Regions from separate parts of the Alteromonas sp. MmMcT2-5 genome, predicted to be linked through region 2. Evidence: predicted binding sites of a transcription regulator. Region 2 holds the regulator's gene; each other region holds the start of a gene.

The links. Region 2 encodes LexA, which represses DNA repair genes until DNA is damaged. Its sites were predicted from a motif close to TACTGTATNNNNATACAGTA; they were not measured.
Region 1: the regulator LexA is predicted to act here: its motif matches at 828-847, upstream of recN (DNA repair protein RecN).
Region 3: the regulator LexA is predicted to act here: its motif matches at 1,368-1,387, upstream of MHN09_RS19920 (recombinase RecA).

The regions. Positions count from the first base shown of each region.
Region 1 covers NZ_JAKRFB010000016.1:53,913-56,244, forward strand. Annotated here, with positions in the region: gene dps (DNA starvation/stationary phase protection protein Dps) at 1-486, shown strand, start outside; gene recN (DNA repair protein RecN) at 889-2,332, shown strand, end outside.
Region 2 covers NZ_JAKRFB010000002.1:144,936-147,267, forward strand. Annotated here, with positions in the region: gene MHN09_RS02635 (hypothetical protein) at 1-885, shown strand, start outside; gene lexA (transcriptional repressor LexA) at 998-1,624, shown strand; gene coxB (cytochrome c oxidase subunit II) at 2,207-2,332, shown strand, end outside.
Region 3 covers NZ_JAKRFB010000082.1:6,538-8,869, forward strand. Annotated here, with positions in the region: gene MHN09_RS19915 (DNA polymerase Y family protein) at 1-605, opposite strand, end outside; gene MHN09_RS19920 (recombinase RecA) at 605-1,354, opposite strand; gene MHN09_RS19925 (hypothetical protein) at 1,602-2,111, opposite strand; gene MHN09_RS19930 (DUF885 domain-containing protein) at 2,114-2,332, opposite strand, start outside.

The DNA of each region.
Region 1 (2,332 bases), on a different contig from region 2:
ACAGCCCCTGGAATGGATAACGATGAAGCTGCCAAAACAATCAAGGTATTGGATCAGCGATTGGTTGCACTATTAGATTTACAGTTAACGTTGAAGCACATTCATTGGAATGTAGTAGGACCAAATTTTATCGGTGTGCATGAAATGTTGGACCCGCAGGTAGATGCGGTACGCGAAATGACCGACACAATTGCAGAGCGAATTGCCACGTTAGGTGGCGTACCGAAAGGTACACCAAAAGCCATTGTTGAAGGTCGCAGCTGGAGCGATTATGAATTGGGTAAAGGTTTAGTACTTGACCACCTTAAGGCGCTGGATGCCGTATATGACGGTGTAAATGGTGACCATAGAAAAGCGTTAGAGCTTTTAGGTGAAATTGACCCAGTATCGGAAGATATGATTACCGGCCAACTTGCAGATTTAGAACAGTTCCAGTGGTTTGTGCGCGCGCACATTGAGTCTGGCAGCGGTGAGCTACAGCAATAATGTATAATTGCTGGTAAACCACATAGTCATTCGGACTACCTGCTATTTAATTGAAATTGAATTTTAAGGAGAGCTTACGCTCTCCTTTTTGCTATCAGGTTCTCTACTGCGTTGTGGAATTGTTTACCGCTTGCTTTTGAGTTATTCAGCTACTTAGCATTGAGCTAATTTACTACTGTATAACCACTGTAACGAACGCATCTAGCGCAGCCTATTATTAATGGGTTACTCATAACCACTCCTTTTTAAACGCTCTATACAATATTGATTTCTTTAAACTTTTCACAATCCACTTTAATTTTTAAGTAAAATATTTACGACTTAACTTTACACAGAAAAAATACTGTATATATTATCAGTTACTGTATGTATCATCATGTTCAACTTTTTTCGAGTGTGGTTATGTTAGCGCATCTTTCTATTTCAAATTTTGCTGTTGTAAAACAATTATCGGTTCAACTGGAAAACGGGTTGACTGCTATAACCGGCGAAACCGGTGCTGGTAAATCCATCGCCATTGATGCTTTAAGTTTGTGCTTAGGCGAGCGCGCCGACGCAAATGCGGTGCGAAAAGGCAGCGCAAAAGCGGAGATCATTGCTCACTTTTCTCTAAACGGCAATGTATTAGCTAAAGCCTTCCTCGATGAACATGAGCTCACCTCAGATGAAGATGAGAATAGCTGCTTTATTCGCAGAGTTATTTCAAAGGAAGGCCGTTCAAAAGCTTTTATCAACGGTATTCCCGCCTCACTTCAGCAGTTAAAAGGCTTAGGCCAGTTTTTGTTGGCCATTCACGGTCAAAATACTCACCTACAGTTGCTGAAAGAAGACCATCAGAGGGAATTAGTCGATGGTTACGCTAAGCACAACGACATATTAGTGCAGGTTAGAGAAACCTACTCTCTTTGGCGTGATAAGCAGCGCACGTTAAAGGCGCTTCAAGAACAAGCCCAGCAGCGCGAAGACAGAATTCAGCTGTTAACTTATCAGGTTCAAGAACTTGATGAATTCGCCATTGAAGAGGGTGAATTTGAAGAGTTAGAAATAGAGCACAAACGCCTGAGTAACGGGCAAAGCCTTTTAGAGCAAGCACAGACTAGCGTATACAATTTATATGAAAGCGATGAAGGCAACGCACTGTCAGTTATACAAAGCAGTATTGAACGTTTAGGCGAATTAGAGGCGCACGACGCTAGTTTAACGCCAATCATTGCAATGCTTAATGATGCAGCAATTCAAGTAGAAGAAGCGGCAGGAGAGCTACGTAGCTACTGCGATCACTTAGAGATCGACCCACTTCGCTTACAGCAAGTTGAGGCGCGCTATGCGAAGGCGATGGAACTTGCCCGTAAACATACTGTGATGCCAGAGGGACTTTATCAGCATCACCAAGAGCTAGCCGCCGAATTCAATGCTTTATCGGAACAGGAAACACTGTTAGGTACGCTTGAAGGCGAAGTAGAAGAAGCACGAGCAACGTATTTAACCGCGACCAAAGCGCTTTCTGAGAGCAGGCAACGTGCTGCTGGTAAGCTAAGCGAAGATATTGAAGTGCAAATTCGCCAAATGAATATGCCCCACGCAAAAGTGGATATTCAGATTCAATACGACGAACTTAAGAAGCCGGTGAGCACAGGTCTAGATACCGTAGAATTTAAAGTGTCTACCAACCCTGGTCAAGATGCAGACAAATTAGAAAAAGTCGTATCAGGTGGTGAACTTTCTCGTATAGGACTGGCTATTCAGGTTATCGCGAGCGGCCATCACGCTGCCCCTACTATGATTTTCGATGAAGTCGATACGGGCATTAGCGGCCCAACAGCATCAATCGTTGGCGGGCTTTTAC
Region 2 (2,332 bases):
ATTCAGATTTTATCGGTAGATAAAGAGGATAACTTTGCGATAAGTGCTGAGGTTGGCGAAGATGTCTATAACTATAGCAAACCGGTCGTTACAGACTACAACAATGACGGTGTGGGTGAGTTACTAATAGGGGCACTGGATTATAGTTCGTCGTTTAATGTCGTGAGACTTACAGATAACGCTATTCAGTGGACACTGAACAATAATCAGAATAGTGAAATTTCGTTTATTGAAGCCATTGACGTAAATAACGATAGTTACGCCGATGCAGTTATTATTGAGAACAATCGACTTAAAGCGTTTGATATCGAGAATCAGGTGCTTATCGACTCAATCATTAACGATTTTTCAATTAATGCGCTTGCTGCCTCTGAAAAAGACGGTGTGCATTATTTTGCTGTTGGGGGCTATAGTTCGCTCAAGCTCTATAAAATGCAGGATGGTGAATTTGTTGGATTGAATGAATTGGAAACCAATTGTGACCAATTGCTCACGGTAAATTTTGATAGTGATAGCGAACTTGAATTTGCGTGTTTAAATAGAAACTACAACACCATCAATGTTTATGACGTGGCGAGCGATGCATTAGAACTCAAAGACGCTATAGCACCGTCATTCTACCCTCAGTATATAGCGGCTGTTCCAACGACGTCGTCTAATCAGTCGATTCTCGCTATCTACCAGCCTAACGAGAATGACTATTCGTACAATTATTATGACAGCATCGCATATCGCGTGGTTGAGGTTGATAATAAAGGCAATGTGGTGTGGCAAAGCCCTGGACTTGGGCTCGATAATGTTGAAGGCATGCGCACACGTCAAAATAGTGATGGGGAGCTGGAGTTACAAATTAGTAACCCGAACATGGCTCTTCTCGTAAAATAAGAGGAAAGCACTTGTCGTAGGCTATTGCAGATCGCAAAAGACGCGGCAAGTGCTTGTTATTTAGTTTTAGGTGTATATACTTACAGGAACTGTATGAACAGACAGGTCTTTTATGCGCCCACTCACAGCTCGACAAACCGAAGTTTTAGAACTTATTAAAACAACCATGTTAGAAACGGGAATGCCGCCTACTCGTGCGGAAATAGCCCGTCAGCTTGGCTTTCGTTCTGCTAATGCAGCAGAGGAACATTTGAAAGCATTGGCGCGTAAAGGCGTGATTGAAATTTTGCCTGGTACGTCTCGTGGCATTAAGCTCAATATCCCTCTTGATAACGACGCACAAGAAGAAGAAGGCCTACCGTTAATTGGGCGTGTTGCAGCCGGTGAGCCGATCTTGGCGCAAGAGCATGTTGAATCGCACTACAAAGTCGATCCTGCACTGTTTCAACCCCATGCCGACTTTTTGCTACGCGTTAACGGTATGAGCATGAAAGACATTGGTATTTTAGACGGTGATCTTCTCGCTGTTCATCGCACCACTGATGTACACAACGGTCAGGTGGTTGTGGCGCGTGTAGATGAAGACGTCACCGTAAAGCGTCTAGAGAAACGCGGGCGTGAAGTATTGCTTCATGCTGAGAATGATGAGTTTGCACCAATAAAAGTCGATTTGGCGACTGAACATTTTGCGATAGAAGGTATTGCGGTGGGTGTGATCAGAAACGCTGACTGGATGTAGTATTTTAGCTTGTTTGTATAAAAGCGGCGCGTTAGCCGCTTTTTTTATGTCTTTTGTTCCTGTTTTTTTCTTCAATCTGCCAACTTAGGTTTTATCCTGCCCAGCAAACCTGTTGGTTTTCTGCGCGCTTATTTTTATCATTACTCACGTTATTCTTTCTATGAATGCTTCAAGTATTTTCCATTTTTTATTGTGAATTTTGTTTGAAATCGACATTGAGTCATCGATTACTTATTGATTTCTTAACTAGTTAGTCGAGCATTTACTTTAACCCCGTGTTCAAAATGCCTGTTTGATTCCAAGGGCATCCCACAGCAATCGCTTTCTCTTTTTTGCACTTGAAATCCCCGCGACCATTTTAGTAAATGATTAAAAATTAACCACTTCGTTAAATTTTTAATAGAAAAGACTAGACGGCACGACATTATTGCGCAATTCTTATACAGAGATTAACAAAATAATAACAATGGCTCTAAATTTGTTTTACAAGTTGAGGTTATGGGTCAATCGTTCGCAAACCATTTGGTAGGGCATCGCGCAAATTAATCAGCGTCTTTGACCACGCCATTACGGAGGTGCTGAGTGAAACAACTAACGACCGTTTTCGCAAAATGGTGTTCTAGTATACCAATTTTGCTTTTTTCCCCTTTGCTTTTTGCGCAAGAAGCAAGCGAAGAAGCCTCTTCGCTTAATTTGAGACGCGGTGCT
Region 3 (2,332 bases), on a different contig from region 2:
GCCGTAATAGAAAGCGGGCACGTACTTAGCGCTTTTTTTATGTCATCGGATGTATGCAAGTAGGTATTAAATTTATGAAGCGCTAATACTTTTGCGGCCTCAATTGTCCATGCGCTAGCAAAATGATAACGAATATCTGCTTCTGCCAGAGCTTGGGTTAAAGTTTTCCACAGTGGCTTATGACCGCCATAGTAATGAGTTAGGTTATCTAGCCTTACTGCCAGACCGCTGAAACTATTTGAGTGAATGTGGTTGTCTAATACGATATCAGAAGCCAGTGGATAAAGCCGATGGGCTAACTGCGTCAGCATATGCTTTTCGGCTTCTTCACTGAAAGGCAGAATATGCACGTAAGGGCATAACGCCGCTGCTTGGGCTAGCCCATGCCCAATTTCAATGCCTTCTTTTTTCGCAATATCATTACACTGCGTAATTTTGTTTGTTTTACTGCAGTACACTGCAACGGGAGTATTCGACGCTAACGCTGAATACTGGTTGTTAGTTTCGTGCTTCGGCAATTGGCTATGTGCACGCTTACTTCTAGCCGCTTTGATATGGCTGTCTAAAGTTAGTTGATAGCAGTAAATATAAGCCCACAGCATCATTAGCTCACAGAGTGTAATGCCTGATCGGAAAGCGTGTTGTGTGCCATGGCCCATTTAATGGCGTGATTGTCGGGGGTCCACCGATGGGAAATAACAATGTTATCTTTGGGCCACCCATGACGCTGCTTGCGTATGTTCACCGCCAAAGCGTGGGGTTTACCCTTTAGCGCGATATCCAACGTAATGGGTAATGCACTGTCGCTTTGATTCGACAGGTTGGCTTGTGAATCACTTAAGCTGGCCTTCGGATAACCTAACTGTGATGCCTGCTGTTGCGGTGGAGTATACAGTAAGCACAGCGCATCATTATGCGTTGCTGCTACCTGTAGGCGTCGTGCTTCTTTTTGATTTACAGCATTACTCCACAGCACTACGCAATGGCAAGCCGTACTTTTTAAACATTGCTCTGCTGCCCACAACGACTCTTGTTCAGAACTTGGTTTTACTACCAGAACTTGTTGCGCTTTAAGCCCCAAGTTTTCTAACCACGGCGACTGTAGTAGCCCGGGAGGGTTAATAAATACCACCAGCTTATGCGTACGGTGTTGGCATATAACCTGTTTAAAGAGTGAAAGTTCACCCATGCCGGTTAACGAAGAGATACGGATAAGACCTGTAGATGTAACGCCACCGTTAAGTGCTTTATCCAGACGCGGAAAACCCAGTGAAAACTTGGTTTCACTTTGTCTCTGATCTCTGGCCCGCCAAATATGCGGGTGGTTATTAAGCACGGATAACGATTTATTCATGGCACTCAAAATAAACTGTATTTTTATACAGTATTATAGTGCAGCAATAACCCTTTTCAAGACAAAAGGTTTTTGACTTGTTGTTTTAAACGCTAACTTACTGATTAGTTTGGAAAGGTAAAAAGATTAAACTTTTAAAAGAGTGGGAACATGGCTAGGGTCGCAGGCCTTACTACATAGCAAAGCAGACGACCCTGCCATACAGTTAGCGCTGTATAAGCGCTAACGAGAGACATAGAGTAAAATGTTACTCTTCAGATGGTTCTTTTTGAGCCTTTGTAGTCGTGCCACTTACTGTTGCTGTAACGGTTTGGCAAAAAGCAATGAAGCCGTCGGCCGTATTTTTTGACCACACCATACGTACGTTGCTAGGGAATGCTTTCACCACCTCACGAATTTCCTCAAGCGTCACTTCTTCATTAAGCAGCACCTTATTCAGTGACTCCTCAAATGACATCCCTTTCTCACAACAGGCCATGACGATAGTCGAAAAGTTGCGCATAAGCGGGTGCAGCGCATTGTATTGAGTTTGGTCGATAAGGCGGCTTTTATAGGCACTTTCAATACGCGCAGTAAGATTTTTCTCTAACGCATCTGTAACAAGAACAAGGTTGCGATAAGCATACGTAACCTTGTTGTTGGTCTGTTTATTCGAGTGACGCAATAGCGCCAGCTCTTTCTGTAAATTCTGCGCTCGCAGCACAAAGTAAATTAAAAACAGGATAAGTAATCCAATAACACCAAATGCAACGATCATGTCTATTGTGCCTTTTGTTCTTCTATAAACGTATTGATGTTTTGCTCCAAGATAAACAATGGAACTGAGCCGTTTTCTAACACGGCGCGGTGGAATTTACGCACATCAAAACGCTCGCCTAATGCTTTCTCTGCCTTCTTGCGAAGGCCTTTAATTTTGATTTCACCAATCTTGTAAGACAAGGCTTGCGCTGGCCAAGAGATATAGCGGTCTATTTCAGT